3 regions of the Isoptericola sp. NPDC056618 genome follow, and region 1 is predicted to be linked to each of the others. Evidence: riboswitches for the same ligand, from Rfam matches in the RefSeq annotation. Region 1 holds a riboswitch; each other region holds the start of a gene.
What was found. Region 1 has a riboswitch for S-adenosylmethionine ahead of ACFQ8T_RS04575 (LLM class flavin-dependent oxidoreductase). Riboswitches for the same ligand answer to the same signal wherever they lie in the genome.

Region 1 (5,385 bases):
CGTGCGCCGTCGTGCGCGTCGTCGTGGCGGTCATGCGGGGCCTCCCGAGGTGCGGGTCGTGCGGGTGAGGACGCCGACCCGGGCGCGGGCCGCGAACGCCGGCGGCACGTGCGAGGGCACCGGGCGGCCGGTGAGGCGGGCCACGGCCACGGCGGACGACCAGCGCAGTCGCTGCAGGGGCGTGGGCGGCAGGGTGCGCACGGCGCCCTTCGCGTAGTGCCGCTCGACGTAGTACTGGACGATCGTGATCAGCGTGGTCAGCACCAGGTACCAGATCGCCGCGACGATGAGCAGGGGCACGACCTTGCCGTTGCGGCCGTAGATGACGGACGCGATGTAGAACAGCTCGCCGTACGCCAGGACGTAGACGATCGAGGTGCCCTTGAGCAGGCCGATGACCTCGTTGACGGCCGTCGGCACGATCGAGCGCATGGCCTGCGGCAGCACGATGCGGGTCACCTGGCGCCGGCGCGGGATGCCGAGCGACGCGGCCGCCTCCTGCTGCCCCTGGTCGACGCTGAGGATGCCGGCGCGCACGATCTCGGCGGAGTACGCGGCCTGCGAGAGCCCCAGGCCCAGGATGGCGGCGCCGAACTTGTCGATGACGCCGAGGGTGTCGAACCAGAGGAACTCGGGGCCGAACGGCACGCCGAGGCTCAGGTGCGGATACAGATAGGCGAGGTTGTACCAGAGCAGCAGCTGCAGCAGCAGGGGCACGGAGCGGAACACCCACGTGTACGCCCACGACACCCCGACGAGCAGCGGCGAGCGCGACAGCCGCATGAGCGCCAGCACGGTGCCCAGCGCGAAGCCCACCACCGACGCCGCGGCCGTGAGCCGGATCGTCGCCCAGGCGCCGGACAGGATCGAGGGCCAGGTGAGGTACTGCGCGACGACGTCCCACTCCCACCGGTCGTTGGTGAGCAGCGAGCTGACGACCATCGCCAGCAGCACGGCCACGCCGGCCGTCGCGACCCAGCGCCCCGGGTGGCGGGCGGGGACGATGCGCAGGGCCGCGTACGGGGTGGCCGCGGCGTCCCGAGCCGGTGCTGCGGGCCCCGGACCCTGTGCGCCAGGAGTCTGTGTGCCAGGAGTCTGTGCGCCCGGCGTCGTGACGGCGGTCATCGCGGCGCCCTCTCCCCCGCCGTGACGGCGAACGGGACGTGGTTGCCCGGGGGCGGGGCGGGGCACGTGCCGTGGTCGCTGAACGCGTACGGCAGGTTGACGGCGTGGTTGAGGTCGAGGCGTGCGACGCCCGTGTCGCCCGGGGTCAGGGACCCGCGGAGCTCGGGGCGCGCCACGCGCCAGGGCGCGACGCCAGGGGCCTCGTCGCTGAAGAGCAGCGTCGGGGCGCCCCCCGGGGAGCCGGTCAGGACGAGCGTGACCGTCCGGTCGCCGCGCGTCAGGTCGAGCTCGCCGACCGCCTGCAGCCGGTGCACCAGGCCGGGGCGGGCGGCCCCGACCACGAGCTCGCGGGGTTCGTCGTACAGGCGGACGGGCGCCTCGACCTCCCACGAGAGGTCGTGGTCGAAGACGGGCACCCCGGCGAAGTCGAGGCGCGTGCGGGCGTGCGGGTCGCGCAGCCTGATCGCGAGGCGTCCGGTGCGCCGCACCAGCTCGATCGCCACCGCGGCCGTCTCCCCTGCCTGCTGGTGGTCCGGGTCGGCGCCGTCGACGGGCTCGCGCCCGGAGGGCAGGAACGTCCCCAGGACGACGCTGCCCCCCTCGGGGACGTCGCCGTCGTACGCGCCGTCCACTACCTCCGGCCCCCGGACCCGGGGACCGCCGGTCTCCCCCGGCCGCAGGTGCGCGCCGGCGGCGTCGGCGAGCCACAGCCCGGGCACGCCTGGCAGCGGCTCCGGTCGCGAGGGCAGCCAGTGGAACCCCGCCAGGCTCAGCCAGCCGTGGGGCGCGGCGAGCGCGCGCTCGCGGTCGGCCCGCCGGCGCGCGCGCCGGGCCACGGCAGGACCGGCGACAGGATCGGCGGCCGGTGCGTGGGCAGGGGCGCCTGCGGGGTCGGTGGGGCGGACGCGCGGTGCGTCGGTGACGGTCATCGGGGACCTCCGGTCACAAGAGGGCGTGCGGCGTCGCGGCGGGTGTCGGCGACGCGGGCGGCGGGGGCGACGTGGCGGGCGTGGGTGCGGGCGGTCACGCGCGCACCAGCCGGGAGTCGGCGGTTCGGCCCGCCCGGGCGCGCGGCCGCGCGTGCGCCGACGCGGGGGCGACGACGGCGCTGCCGGCGCTGCCGGCAGGCCCCACGTCCGGCAGCCCGAGGGTCGCGCGGAGCGTGCGCGGCGCCGGTGACGCCACCGCCCGCACGCCGTCGCGCACGAGGCGCGGGAGCACACCGTCGACGAGGGCGTCCAGGTCCGGGCCGAGCGACGAGGGCCGCAGCAGGAACCCGTCGGACGCGCCGGCGTCCCGCCAGTCCACGATCGTCTCGGCGAGGTCGTCGGGGGTGCCGGCCACCACGAGCAGCCCGCCGGAGATCTCCGGGCCCTCGAGGGCCTCGACCAGCTCGAGCCGCGCCTGCGCGCTGGCGCGGTCCTCGGCCAGCACGACGTACGCCTCGGTGAGCACGCGCAGCGTGTCGGGGTCGCGGCCCGCGGCCTCGGCAGCGTCGCGCAGCCGGGAGCGCAGCCGGACGGCGCGGGCCGGCGCGGTGGCCGCGACGCGCACGACGTCCGCCGTCCGGGCGGCGAGGTCGAGCGCGGCCTCGCTCCGGGCGGAGACGACGACGGGCGGCCGGCCCTGCCGCGTCCCGGCGCCCCGGGGCCCGTCGGCGGCCCGGCTCTCGGCAGGCCGGTGCCGGCGCACGGCGAAGCGGATGCCGTCGTGGTCCACGCGGAAGCGCCCCTCGTCGTCGACGGCGACGGCGCCGGCGGTGTCACCCGCGTTCGGCCCGGTCCCCGTCGCGAGCCCGTCCCAGTGCCGCACGACCTGTGCCGCGACGCCGCGGGCCTGCTCCGCCCACGCGTCGTCCTGCACCACGGCGCCGGTGGGGAGCCCGACCTGCCACCCGGCACGGCCGGAGCTCGCCTGGTCGACGCGGGCGACGGCCTGGGCGACGTGCGCCGGGTCCACGTGCGCGGTGTCGACGGCGGCGACCAGCCCGGCCCGCGTCGTGTGGGGGGCCACCCGTGCGGCGGCCACGGCCGCGTCGAGCCGCCCGGTCACCTGCCGCCGGCCCGGGTGCAGCAGGAAGCCCTCGTCGAGGGTGACGAGGTCGAGGCCGCCGCCGTCGGCGGTGCGCACGAGCTGGACGAAGCGCTCGGCGTCGAACGACCGGGGCTGCACGATGCCGCGCGCTCGGTGCACGCCGGGCCGGGCGCCGGCCGCCGTGAGGTCGACGCCGACGACGAGAGCGGACGGGGTGCTGGGGGTGGACGTCGAGGGCAGGGAGGAGGGCACGTCGGCTCCGATCAGGGCGCGGCGGACGGACGCACTCGGGCGCGGGTCGTGGACCTGCGGGTGCGCGCCACCGCCGGGAGGGCACGGGGAGGAAGGCCCGCCGGGACCGGCGGGCGGGGCCGTCTGCGGCCGGGGCCCGGCAGGTGCCGGGCCGTCGAGGAGGGTCGTCCGCCGCGAGGGGCGGACGATCAGGCCGCGATCAGCGGCGTCGACACCACGCCCGGGCGGACGCCGAGGTCACCGGCGAGGCGGACGGCACGTGCCGGGACGACAGGGGGCGCACGGTGGTGGCGTCGCGGTGCATGCTCGTCCTCTCCTGCTCCCCGCCGGGGCGGGGGTCGCGTGTTGCCGTGCCGTCGGCGACGGCCGGCCTGGTCCTCACCCGGGGCACCCGCCCGCGCTGGGGGTTGCCGTCCGACGAGCCGGGGCTTCGCGTCGGAGCTCGTGACCACCCGGGACGTCCGGCCGCACCACCTGGGGCGCCGCGGTCGTCCGACCCGGTGCGCAGGAACGTAGGTCTCCGGAAGGGGGGTGTCAACGGTTCGTCCCGACCGTCTCGAATACCGAACAGTCCCGACCGGTTTTATCGGATTCTCGAGCGCCAGGAAACCTGGCTACCGTGGTGCCCGTGAGCCAGGACGCAGGGCAGGACGCACGGCAGGACGCACGGCAGGACGCACCGCACGAGCACCGGGACGGCGCCTCCCAGGACGCAGCACCGGAGACCCCGCACCACTCCCCCGAGGCCGCGGAGATCCGGGCTCTCGTCGACCGCCTGCGGCGGCTCGTGCTGACGTACAAGTTCGGGATCGACGAGGTCATGACCAAGATCTCGATCCTGCGCGACGAGTTCCGGCACATGCAGAACTACAACCCGGTCGAGCACGTCAGCTCGCGCCTCAAGTCGCTCGAGTCGATCGTCGCCAAGTGCCGGCGCAAGGGCATCCCGCTGACGCCCGAGGGCGTGCGCGAGCACATGTTCGACGTCGCCGGCGTGCGGGTGACCTGCAGCTTCGTCTCCGACATCTACAAGGTGCGGGACATGCTCATGAACCAGGCCGACCTCACGGTCCTGGAGGAGCGCGACTACATCGCCCACCCCAAGGCGAACGGCTACAAGTCCCTGCACCTCATCGTGCAGGTGCCGGTCTACCTGTCCGACCGGGTCGAGCACGTCATCGTGGAGATCCAGCTGCGCACCATCGCCATGGACTTCTGGGCGAGCCTGGAGCACAAGATCTACTACAAGTACGCGCGCGACGTGCCGCGCCACCTCACGGACTCGCTCAAGCTCGCCGCCGACGTCGCGTCGTCCCTCGACAGCTCCATGGAGCGGATCCACGACGAGGTGAAGGCGATCGCGGGCGCCGAGGAGCCGGTCGAGCACCGCGACTCGCTGCTCACCCCCGAGGAGATGCTCCGCAACTTCTGGAGCGCCGCCGAGGTCGAGGGCGACGCGCTGCGCACGTCCCGACAGGACTGACACGGCGTGGGCCCCACGCAGCACCAGGACGTCGCCGCCGCCACCGCGCTCGCGCTGCCGGGCGTCACCCGCACCTGGCCGTTCGGGCCCGAGCACGACGTGTTCAAGGTCCGGGCGAAGGTCTTCTGCATGACCACGGAGGTCATGGGCACCCCGCTCGTGACGCTCAAGTGCGCGCCCGACGACGGCGAGGCGCTCCGCCAGGAGCTCGAGACCGTGACCGCCGGCTACCACATGAACAAGCGCCACTGGATCTCGCTGGCCGCGGGGCCGGGGATCACGCCGGACCTCGTGGAGGAGCTGGTCCTCGAGGCGTACGCGCTGGTCGTCGCGGCGCTCCCCCGGCGCCTGCGGCCGATCGACCTCGACGACACGGAGCGGTTCCGCACCGGACTGAGCGAGCTGATCGACGGCCGGCCCCCGGCGGGCGGCTGATCCTGCCGGCCGGTCAGGACGGGCCGGCGGTGCTCGCGCGCACCACGAGCCGCGGC
Region 2 (5,385 bases), on a different contig from region 1:
CCACCCCGCTCCCTGCGACGCCCGGCATCGCTGTCTCCTCGCTCGTGGAAAAGTCGTGGTCCGCTCGCGCCCCGAGGGCACGACCGGCCCTTCCATGGTGGCACGGGACCGTCGCCCGGGTCGACGTCTATTGCGTCACCCGGGCGACGGCGCCGGTCAGAGGGTCGAGCGGACCTCGCGGGCGGCGGCGACCAGGTGCGCCAGTGCCGGCTCGACCTCCGCGTACCGGCGGGTCTTGAGCCCGCAGTCCGGGTTGACCCACACCAGCGCGGGGTCGATCGCCTTGACGGCGAGCGCCAGCAGCTCGGTGACCTCGTCGGACGACGGCACGCGCGGGGAGTGGATGTCGTAGACGCCCGGCCCGATGCCGCGGGAGTACCCGGCGTCGGCGAGCTCCGGCACGATCTCCATCCGCGAGCGGGCGGCCTCCACGGAGGTGACGTCCGCGTCGAGGCCGTCGATCGCGCCGATCACCTCGCCGAACTCCGAGTAGCACAGGTGGGTGTGCACCTGCGTGGCCGGCGCGACGCCCGACGTCGCGAGCCGGAACGAGCCGACCGACCAGCGCAGGTACTCGTCCTGGTCCGCGCGGCGCAGCGGCAGCAGCTCGCGCAGGGCGGGCTCGTCCACCTGCACGATGCCGATCCCCGCCGCCTCGAGGTCCGCGATCTCGTCGCGCAGCGCCAGGCCCACCTGGTTGGCGGTGTCGCCGAGCGGCTGGTCGTCGCGGACGAACGACCACGCGAGGATCGTCAACGGGCCGGTGAGCATGCCCTTGACCGGCTTCTCGGTGAGCGACGCCGTGTACGCGGACCACTCGACCGTGATCGGCGCCGGGCGCTGCACGTCACCCCAGAGGATCGGCGGGCGCACGCAGCGCGACCCGTACGACTGCACCCAGCCGTTCGCCGTCACCGCGAAGCCGTCGAGCTGCTCGGCGAAGTACTGCACCATGTCGTTGCGCTCGGGCTCGCCGTGCACCAGCACGTCGAGGCCCAGCTCCTCCTGCAGCGTCACGACGCGCCCGATCTCCTCCCGCATCGCGGCGGAGTAGTCGGCGTCGGACAGCTCGCCCTGGGTCCACGCGGCCCGGGCCTTGCGGATCTCCGGGGTCTGCGGGAACGAGCCGATCGTCGTCGTGGGCAGCGGGGGCAGGTCGAGCCGCGCGGCCTGCGCGGCCGCCCGCTCCGCGTACGGGCCGCGGGCGAAGTCGGCGTCGGTGAGTGCCGCGGCCCGGTCGCGCACCGCGGGCACGACGACGCCCGCCGCCGTCGCGCGCGAGGCCACGGCCGCGGAGGACGCGTCGAGCGCGTCCGCGACGGACTGCCGGCCGTCCGCGAGGGCCACGGCCAGGGTCGCGACCTCGCCCACCTTCTGGTCGGCGAACGCGAGCCAGTCGCGCAGGCGCGGGTCGAGCGTGGTGCCCGCGGCCGTGACGTCGAAGACCTCGTCCTCGACGTCGTGCGGCACGTGCAGCAGCGACGTCGACGTGCCGACGGTGAGGGCCCCGGCGCCGAGGCCCCGCAGCGACTCGACGACGTCGAGCTTGGCGGCCAGGTCGGCCCGCCAGACGTTGTGCCCGTCGATCACGCCCGCGACGAGGGTCTTGCCCTCGAGGCCCGGCACCAGGCCGGCCGGCACGGCGCCCTTGACCAGGTCGATCGCGATCGCGTCGACGTCGGTCGCGGCGAGGAGCGCGAGGGCGTCCTCGTGCAGGCCGCCGAACGGCGCCGTCACGAGGATCGCGGGCCTCTCGCCCGCCGCGTCCTCAGAGGCGGTGTCGTCGGTGGCCGTCGCGAGGTCGGTCGCCAGGGTGCGGTACGCCGAGGCGATCGCCGCGTGCAGGCGCTCCGCGGGCACGTCGAGGGAGTCCGTGACGAGCGCGGGCTCGTCGAGCTGCACCCACGGCACGCCGACGGCGGCCAGCGCGCGCAGCAGGTCGGCGTACGCGGCGACGACGTCGTCGAGCCGGTCGAGCGGGTGGAACCCGTCGCCCGCCTCGTCGGCCGCCTTCGACAGGGCGAGGAACGTCACCGGGCCCACGAGCACCGGGCGCGTCGTGACGCCGGCCTCCTTGGCCTCGGCGTACTCGCGCACGATGCGGTGGTCGGCGAACGAGACCGGCGTCGTCTCGCTGATCTCCGGCACGAGGTAGTGGTAGTTCGTGTCGAACCACTTGGTCATCTCGAGCGGGGCGTCCTCGCCGCGGCCCCGGGCCACGGTGAAGTAGCCGTCGAGCTCGAGCGAGCCGTCCTCGTCGTCGAGCAGGTCGCGGAACCGCTCGGGAACGGCGCCCAGCAGCGCGACGACGTCGAGCACCTGGTCGTAGTAGGAGAACGACCCGGGCACGGAGCCGTCGTCGGGGTTCAGGCCGAGGTCGACGAGACGGCGGGCCGTCTCGCGGCGCAGCGTGCCGGCCGCGACCTCCAGGTCGACGGCGTCGGTGCGCCCGGCCCAGAACGACTCCACGGCCTTCTTGAGCTCGCGGCGGCGCCCGATGCGCGGGTAGCCGAGGATCGTGCCACCGGGAAATGCCGTGGCGGGGGTGGGGCTTGTCGGTGTGGTGGACATGAGCACTCCAGAGTTCGGGCTCCGCGCGTCAGACGGCGGGAGCCTGGGTCGGGATGCTCGGTACCCACGGCCTTCTGGCCAGGTCCGCGCCGTCCGACATGGCGTCGGCCGGCGCCGGTCCGCCGAGGTGGACACCCTCGAGCAGGTCCAGAGCGGGACGGTACTTGTTGAACGTGTACACGTGGATGCCGGGTGCGCCCGCGTCGAGCACGCGCTGTGCGAGCTCCACGGCGCGCGCGGTCCCGTAGGCGTGCTGGGCCTCCGGGTCCGGCAGGGCGTCGAGCGCGTCCAGCAGGTGCCGGGGCGCGCGGACGCCGGTGAGCTCCTCGACGCGACGGAGCCGGCGCGGCTCGGTCGTGGGCAGCTGCCCGGCGAGGATCGGGATCGTCACTCCGGCCGCGCGGGCCTCGGCGACGAAGTCGGTGTAGGAGCCGGCCTCGTAGAAGAGCTGCGTGATGGCGAAGCTCGCCCCCGCGTCCTGCTTCTCCTTGAGGCGCCGGACCTCCTGGGCCCGGGTGGTGCCCGCCTGCACGTTGCCGTCGACGAACGTCGCGACGGCGATCGTCATCGGGCGGGCGGCGCCGCGCAGCGCGGCCCCGGGGTCGGTCGCGCAGCGCCGGGCCTCGACCTCGCGCAGCAGGTGCACGAGCTCGATCGACGACGCGACGCCGTCGGCGGGCGGCGCCCAGTCCGGCTGGTCCTTCGGCGGGTCGCCCCGCAGGGCGAGGAACGCGCGGGTGCCGGCGTCGAGGAAGTCGTCGATGACGGCGGAGACGTCCTCCCGGTGCGCGCCCACGCAGGTCAGGTGGGCCACGGGCAGGACGGGCGTGCCCGCGAGCAGGGTGGACACGACCTGGCGTGCGGTCGCCCGGTCACCGCCGCCCGCGCCGTAGGTCACGGACACGAAGTCCGGGCGCGCGGCCACCAGCCGGCGCGCCGTCTCCCAGAACTTGGGGGCGGCGTCCGGCCGGCGCGGCGGCATGAGCTCGAACGAGACCGTCGGGCGTGCCGGCAGCGCCGGGTGAACTGCCGGCTGAGCTGCCGGGGTGGGCGAAAGGGATGCCTCTGCGACCATGCGTCACTCCATCGATCCTGGCGTGAGCACCTTCGTCCTCGGGAGGCTTCCGTCGGAGAACGGGTTGCTGCGGCGTCGTCGAGCCAGGACTCTCGGCCGCTCTGGATGGCTTGTCACGCGATCGTACGCAGCATCCGCGATACGGGCGAGGATGAGACCGCCTGCTGAGACGATCGCCGATGCGGATCGGGCGGGAACGCCCTGCTCAGGGCACCAGGACGACCTTGCCGCCCGCGCGCCCGCTCTCGACCAGCTCGTGCGCCCGCGGGGCGTCGGCCAGGGGCAGCACGGCGCCGACGGTGGTCGCCAGCTCGCCGCGGGCCAGGGCGTCGACGGCCTCGGCGAGCTCGCCGGCGTCGCGCTCGGACCGCCAGCTGGCCTGGACCCCGAGGTCCGCCGCGGCGTCGTCGGCGATGGTGACGATCCGGTCCGTGCCGCCGCGCAGCGCGATCGAGTCGGGGAGCACGCCCGCGCCGGTGGTGTCGAGGACGGCGTCCACGCCGTCGGGGGCGAGGGCGCGCACCCGTTCCACGAGCCCGGCGCCGTAGGTGGTGGGCGTCGCGCCGAGCGCGGCGACCCTGTCCTGGTTCCGCGGCGACGCCGTGCCGATCACGCGGGCGCCGCGGCGGACGGCGAGCTGGACGACCAGCGCGCCCACCGACCCGGACGCCCCGTGCACGAGCAGCGTCTCGCCCGGCCGGACGTCGAGGAGGCGCAGCACGCGGGTCGCGGTCTCGGCCGCGACGGGGACCGTGACGGCGTCGGTCGCGGCGAGCCCGTCGGGCACGCGCGCGAAGACCGACGTGAGGGCGAGCTCCGCGTACCCGCCGCCGACGGCGAACCCGACCACGCGGTCGCCGGGCGCGACGCCGGTCAGGCCCTCCCCGGCGGGTGGGCCGACCTGGTCGACGACCCCCGCCACCTCCAGGCCCGGCACGACGGGCGACGTCGGCGGCGGGCCGCCGGTCGTGCCGGCGCGGGACTTCACGTCCCAGCCGTTGACGGCCGCGGCCTCGACGCGCACGCGCACCTGGCCGGGCCCGGCCTGAGGGTCGGGGGCGTCGGCGAGATGCAGCACCTCGGGGCCGCCGTGGGATTCGAACACGATCGCGCGCACGCGCCCATCCTGGCGCGGCGGGCGCCGTCGCGCCCGCCCGCTCAGCAGCAGCGCGAGCCGGGGTTGCGGTCCTGGGCCGCGTAGTGCTCGCGCCAGAACTCGCGCTCGCCCATCGGCTCCCGGTCGGGGTGGGCCGCCCGCTCGTGCGCCACGTACGTCGCGTAGGCGCCCTCGCCCATCACCTGCCGCACGTACCAGCGCAGGTTCGTCCACCCCGCCGACGCCGCCCGGGCCAGTGCCCGGGCGGCGTCGCGCGCGGTGGCGCCGACGGTGCGGGCGTCAGTGGTGCCCGGCACCGCTGGTCTCCCGCAGTCCGGCGTCGACCCACTCCTTCTCGATCCGCTTCTCCTCGGCCGTCGCGAAGAGGTTCGCCGGGGCGAACCGCCGGGACGCGACGGGCGCGTCCTCGTGGTTCTCGCCGCCGCCGTCGCGGAACGCCTTGATCGTCACGACCACCGACGCGAGGATCACGACGATCGACAGCACCACGAACACGATCGACAGGGTGCCCTGCACGAAGGTGTTGCGGACCACGGCCTCCATCGCCGCGACGTCGGGGGCGGTGCCGAACGACGTCTCCCCGGCGGCGAGCGCGTCCTGGAACGCCCGGTGCTGCGCCCAG
Region 3 (5,385 bases), on a different contig from region 1:
TCACGACGTCGGACGACGCGCGCGCCGCGCTCGACACCGGCGTGGCGACGCTCACCGGGCTCGGGCACGAGGTGGACGGCCTGTCCCTCGAGCCCGACCCGACGTACGGCCCGGCCTTCCGCACCCTGTGGATGGCGGGCGCGTCCGCGGTGCCGCTCGACGACCCCGCCCGACTCGACCGCCTCGAGCCGCTCACCCGATGGCTCATCGGCCGTGGCCGCCAGGTGCCCGCGCGCGAGCTCGCGGAGGCGCTGCGCGCCCTGACCGCCTTCGAGCGCCGGCTGGTCGCGCAGGTGTCGCGGTTCGACGCCGTCGTCACCCCCGCCCTCGCGATGACGCCCCGCCCGCTCGGCTGGTTCGACCCCGAGGACCCGGAGCGCAACTTCGAGCAGCAGTGCCAGTACACGCCGTGGACGTCGATGCTCAACGTGGCCGGCCTGCCCGCGATCACCGTGCCCACGCGGTGGACCGACGACGGGCTGCCGATGGGCGTGCAGCTGATCGGGCGGCCGGGCGGGGAGACGACGCTCCTCGCCCTCGCCGCCCAGCTCGAGGACCGGCTGCGCTGGGCGGACCGGCACCCGCCGGCCTGGTGATCAGGCGGGGATCCTCTCCGCCGCCGCGCCGTCGAGCGGCGGGTAGCTCTCGCCACCCACCCGCTCCGCCGCCGCGATGTACCCGGCCAGGGCCGAGCGCGAGCGGGCGAGCCTCGCCATCTGGTCCTCCAGGCGCCGCAGGCGGGAGCGCATCGCGGTCAGGAGCTCGACACAGCCGGGCAGCTGCGGCTCCTCGCCGACCGCGCACGGCAGGACGTAGGCGATGTCCTCGGACGACAGGCCGGCGTCGAGCAGGTGCCGGATCTGCCGCACCCGCAGCACGGCCCCCTCGTCGAACTCGCGGTAGCCGTTCGAGCGCCGGGCGACCTCCAGCAGGCCCTGGGCCTCGTAGTAGCGCAGCTGGTGCGTCCGCACGCCCGTGCGGCGGCTCAGCTCCCCGATCCGCATCCCGCTCCCCCTTGACCTTCACACCGGTATGAACGTCGACGATGCTGCCATGGTCACCAGAACCCACAAGCCGTCGCCCCCCGCCCCCGTCTCCGTCGTCGGTCTCGGCCTCATGGGTCGCGCGCTCGCCGGCGCGTTCCTCCGGGCCGGGCACCCCACCACCGTGTGGAACCGCACCGCCGCCAAGGCCGACGCCCTGGTGGCGGACGGCGCGCGCCTGGCGCCCTCGGCGGCCGCGGCGGTGCGTCCCGGCGCCCTGACGATCGTCTGCCTCACCGACGACGCCGCCGTGCGCGAGCTGATCGGCCAGGACGGCGTCGACGTCACCGGCGCCCCGCTGGTCAACCTCACGTCCAGCAGCTCCTCGCAGGCCAGGGAGACCGCCCGGTGGGCCGCCCGACGCGGAGCGCGATACCTCGACGGCGCGATCATGGCCGTGCCCTCCGCGATCGGGACGGCGGACGCGGTCGTCCTGCACAGCGGGCCCCGGGCGGACTTCGACGCGCACGCGGCCACGCTCGCGGCGCTCGGCACCGTCACCCACCTCGGCGAGGACCCCGGGCTGGCATCCCTCTACGACGCGGCCGGCCTCACGATGATGTGGAGCGTCCTCGACGCGTGGCTGCACGGCACCGCCATGCTCCGCACGGCCGGGGTGGACGCCGCCGCCTTCGCGCCGTTCGCCCGGCAGATCGCGGAGGGCGTGGCCGGTTGGCTGCCCGGCTACGCGGAGCAGGTCGACAGCGGCAGCTTCCCGGCCGAGGCCTCCGCCCTCGAGACGGACGTGCGCGCGATGGCGCACCTCGTCGAGGAGAGCGAGGCGCTGGGCGTGAGCACCGAGCTGCCGAGACTGCTCAAGGCCGTGGCGGACCGTGGCGTCGCCGCGGGCCACGGTCACGAGCAGTACCCGGTGCTGATCGAGGAGTTCGGCCGCCCGGCGCCCTGACCTGCCGGCCGCCACCCGGAGGACCCACGACCTGAGACGTCGGCGTGCGAGCCGGCGGGCACGCGCCTACGGTCGGTCTTCGAGGTCGTTCGTATGACGGAAGGAGCCCCGATGGGACTGGGAGACAAGGCCAAGCACCTCGCGGAAGAGGCCGAAGGCAAGGTCAAGGAAGCCACGGGCAAGCTCACCGGCGACGAGAGCAAGGAGGCCGAGGGCAAGGCCCAGCAGGCCAGCGCGAACCTCAAGCAGGCGGGCGACGACACCAAGGACGCGTTCAAGAAGTGACCCGCTGACACGACGGGGCGCCACCGCACAGTGGCGCCCCGTCGTCATGCCCCGCTGGGGCGGGACCGACTGCTCAGAGGTCGTCGGGCAGGCAGCCGAAGGCTTCGTCGGCGCCCAGCGCGGCGGTGGCGAGCAGCCCCTCGAGGCCGGAGCCGTCGGGCACGGGGCGGGGATCGTCGACGACGACCCACAGCCCGTCCACGACGTCGTACCGCGCCTGCGGCCCCTCGGTCACGAGCGAGCGGACGGCCGCGACGAGCCGCTCGACCTCCTCGCCCGCCGTCCCGAGGCCCACCGACGCGCGCACGGCGCCGGCGTCGAACCCGAGGCGGCCGAGCAGGGGGTGGGCGCAGAACCGCCCGTCGCGCACGCCGATGCCGTGCTCGGCGGACAGGTACGCGGCGACGAGGCCCGGGTCGTACCCGGTGACGGTGAACGTGACGACCCCCACCGGGTCGACGGCGTCGTCCCACACGTGCACGACCTCGACGCGCTCGACCTCGCCCAGCCCGTCCACGAGCCGGCGCCGCAGGGCGTCCTCGTGCTCGCCGGCGACCCACGGATCGAGGGCGGCGAGCTCGTCGCACGCGGCCGCGAGCGCCACCGCGCCCACGACGTTGGGCGAGCCCGCCTCGTGCCGGGCGGGGCCCTCGTGCCACTCGGTGGTGGTGGTGCGCACCCGGCGCACGGCCCCGCCGCCGGCGAGGTACGGGGTGCCGGCGTCGAGCCAGTCGCGCCGTCCGACCAGGGCGCCCGCCCCGAAGGGCGCGTACGTCTTGTGGCCCGAGAAGGCGACGTAGTCGACGCCCGTCCCCGCGAGCGAGAAGCGGCGGTGCGGCACCAGCTGGGCACCGTCGAGCACGACGCGCGCGCCCGCTCCGTGCGCCGCGGCGACGACGTCGGCCACGGGCAGCGCCTCGCCGGTCACGTTCGACGCGCCGGTGAGCGCCAGCAGGGCGTAGGGACGGCCCGCCGCGGCGGCGGAGCTCAGCTCCTCCTCGATCTCCGCGAGGGTGGCCGACACGGACGGCCCGCCGGTGACGACGGTCGCGTCGGTGACGCGCTGCCAGGGCAGAAGGTTGGCGTGGTGCTCGATGTCGAGCACGAGGACGCGGCCCGGCTCGCCGGTGGCCGGGTCGGCGGGCACGCAGCCCGCGAGCAGGTTGAGCGAGTCCGTCGTGTTGCGGGTGACGATCGTGAGGTCGTCCTCGCGGGCGCCGACGAACGCGCCGATCGTGCGGCGCGCCGTCTCGTACAGGGCGGTCGAGACCTGGGACAGGTAACCGGCGCCGCGGTGCACGCTGGCGTACAGCGGCAGCACGCGCGCGACCCGGTCCGCCACGGCCTGCAGGGCGGGCGCCGATGCCGCGACGTCGAGGTTGGCGTACGGCACCTGGCGGCCGTCGACGAGCGGCACGAGCGTGTCGCCGCCGACGACGGGCAGCACGGGGGCGACGTCGTGCACGGCGGCGGCGCGCGTGGCGGGCACCGCAGGCGCAGTGGTGAGCGTGGTCATGCGTGGTCCTCCTCGGTCGTGCCGGGGAGGTGGCTCCCCGCGCTTGCCCGTACGCCGGACGGCGCGGGGCCAGGTCGTCACCCGGGGCACCCCGCCGCGAGAGGAGGGTTGCCGGCCAGCGAGCCGGGGCTTCGCGCTGGCGCTCTTGACCTGCCGCCCATCGTGCGTGCGCAGCACCCCACGGTCAAGCGGAGCCCCGGCCCTTCTCACGATGCGGGCGCGTGGGACGCCGGCCGCGCGCCCCCTGGCACCGTCCTGCCCTCCGGCGCGCCCCCGCAGGCCCACGTCGGCGAGGGCGGCCGACCCGACGCGGGCGGACCGCGGGTCAGATGCCGGGGCCGTCGCGCCAGCCGAGCACGTTGTCCGCGCCCTGGGGGAAGGGCGCCTCGTACGGGCGCCCGCCCTCGGGGCGCGGCGGCGGCAGGTCGCGAGGGCGTTCCAGCGGCTCCTCCCGCTCGCGCCGGAACCAGCCCTTGATCGTGGCGAGGATGGCCATGGCGCGCCTCCTGTGGGCGCGGTCATTTCCGGAACCTGACCGTGACTTTACCTTTCACGGAAGGCGGGGCCCACCGGGGACGCGCGACGTTCGCCTCCCGAGACGGGGTGACCAGCAGGCGGACGGCTGTCGTACGATCGCCAGGACCATCCCGAGCGGCCGAGTGACGTGGCACGTCGACGCCGCAGCAACCCGCGGGCCGGTCGCCGGCGACGGCGGCCGTACCGGACGAGGGTGCTACCGCCACGACCGATGGGAGGACTGCGATGAGCACCCAGATCGATCCCCGCCCCGCCGAGGGCTACGCCGGCGACCTCACCCCGCAGCAGGCGTGGGACCTGCTCGCCGGCGACCCGGACGCCGTCCTGGTGGACGTGCGCACCGAGGGCGAGTGGCGCGCCATCGGCGTGCCCGACACCGCGACCGCCGGCAAGGAGCCGCTCTTCGTCGAGTGGGTGCAGGCGGGCGGGCGCCCGAACGCCGGCTTCCTCGCCGAGCTCGCCGCCGCGGGCGTCACCGCGGACCGACCGCTCGTCTTCCTCTGTCGCTCCGGCCAGCGCTCCATCGGGGCGGCGCGGCTCGCGACGTCGTCGGGCCTGGGCCCGGCGTACAACGTGCTCGAGGGCTTCGAGGGCGGTCCCGGTTTCGACGGCGTGCGCGACCGCGAGGGCTGGAAGGTGCGCGGCCTGCCCTGGGGCGCGTACGACGCCGCCGCGACGCAGCAGGCCGCGGAGCAGGCGCGATGAGCGACGCGCAGGTCCCGACCGGCCCGGGCGCCGACCCCACGACCTTCGGCGGCTCGCGCCCGCTGCCCGCCACGGTGCGGCCCGCGACGCTCGCCGTGCGCGGCGGGCACCGTCGCTCGGACTTCCAGGAGATGTCCGAGGGCCTGTTCCTCACCCAGGGGTACACCTACGGCTCGGCAGCGGACGCCGAGGCCGCGTTCGCCGGCGAGCGGTCCCAGTTCCTGTACTCGAGGTACGGCAACCCGACGGTGCACACGTTCGAGGAGCGGCTGCGCCTCATCGAGGGCGCCGAGGCCTGCTACGCCACGGCGTCGGGCATGTCGGCGGTGTTCAACACCCTCGCCGCGCTGGTCTCCAGCGGTTCGCGCATCGTGTCGGCGCGGGCCCTGTTC

Region 2: linked by a shared signal. The riboswitch ahead of ACFQ8T_RS02265 (methylenetetrahydrofolate reductase) and the one ahead of ACFQ8T_RS04575 (LLM class flavin-dependent oxidoreductase) in region 1 are both predicted to bind S-adenosylmethionine.
Region 3: linked by a shared signal. The riboswitch ahead of ACFQ8T_RS09825 (aminotransferase class V-fold PLP-dependent enzyme) and the one ahead of ACFQ8T_RS04575 (LLM class flavin-dependent oxidoreductase) in region 1 are both predicted to bind S-adenosylmethionine.

What each region holds. Positions count from the first base shown of each region.
Region 1 covers NZ_JBHTVZ010000002.1:328,206-333,590, reverse strand. Annotated here, with positions in the region: gene ACFQ8T_RS04590 (amino acid ABC transporter ATP-binding protein) at 1-34, opposite strand, end outside; gene ACFQ8T_RS04585 (amino acid ABC transporter permease) at 31-1,125, opposite strand; gene ACFQ8T_RS04580 (DUF1684 domain-containing protein) at 1,122-2,054, opposite strand; gene ACFQ8T_RS04575 (LLM class flavin-dependent oxidoreductase) at 2,149-3,411, opposite strand; SAM riboswitch class IV at 3,748-3,861, opposite strand; gene ACFQ8T_RS04570 (GTP pyrophosphokinase family protein) at 4,166-4,894, shown strand; gene ACFQ8T_RS04565 (MmcQ/YjbR family DNA-binding protein) at 4,901-5,329, shown strand; gene ACFQ8T_RS04560 (LacI family DNA-binding transcriptional regulator) at 5,343-5,385, opposite strand, start outside.
Region 2 covers NZ_JBHTVZ010000001.1:486,058-491,442, forward strand. Annotated here, with positions in the region: gene metE (5-methyltetrahydropteroyltriglutamate--homocysteine S-methyltransferase) at 157-2,571, opposite strand; gene ACFQ8T_RS02265 (methylenetetrahydrofolate reductase) at 2,600-3,646, opposite strand; SAM riboswitch class I at 3,652-3,758, opposite strand; gene ACFQ8T_RS02270 (NADP-dependent oxidoreductase) at 3,852-4,763, opposite strand; gene ACFQ8T_RS02275 (YbdD/YjiX family protein) at 4,805-5,059, opposite strand; gene ACFQ8T_RS02280 (carbon starvation CstA family protein) at 5,043-5,385, opposite strand, start outside.
Region 3 covers NZ_JBHTVZ010000006.1:6,991-12,375, forward strand. Annotated here, with positions in the region: gene ACFQ8T_RS09805 (amidase) at 1-596, shown strand, start outside; gene ACFQ8T_RS09810 (MerR family transcriptional regulator) at 597-1,004, opposite strand; gene ACFQ8T_RS09815 (NAD(P)-dependent oxidoreductase) at 1,054-1,950, shown strand; gene ACFQ8T_RS09820 (CsbD family protein) at 2,062-2,235, shown strand; gene ACFQ8T_RS09825 (aminotransferase class V-fold PLP-dependent enzyme) at 2,309-3,751, opposite strand; SAM riboswitch class IV at 3,786-3,902, opposite strand; gene ACFQ8T_RS09830 (hypothetical protein) at 4,077-4,247, opposite strand; gene ACFQ8T_RS09835 (rhodanese-like domain-containing protein) at 4,514-4,993, shown strand; gene ACFQ8T_RS09840 (O-succinylhomoserine sulfhydrylase) at 4,990-5,385, shown strand, end outside.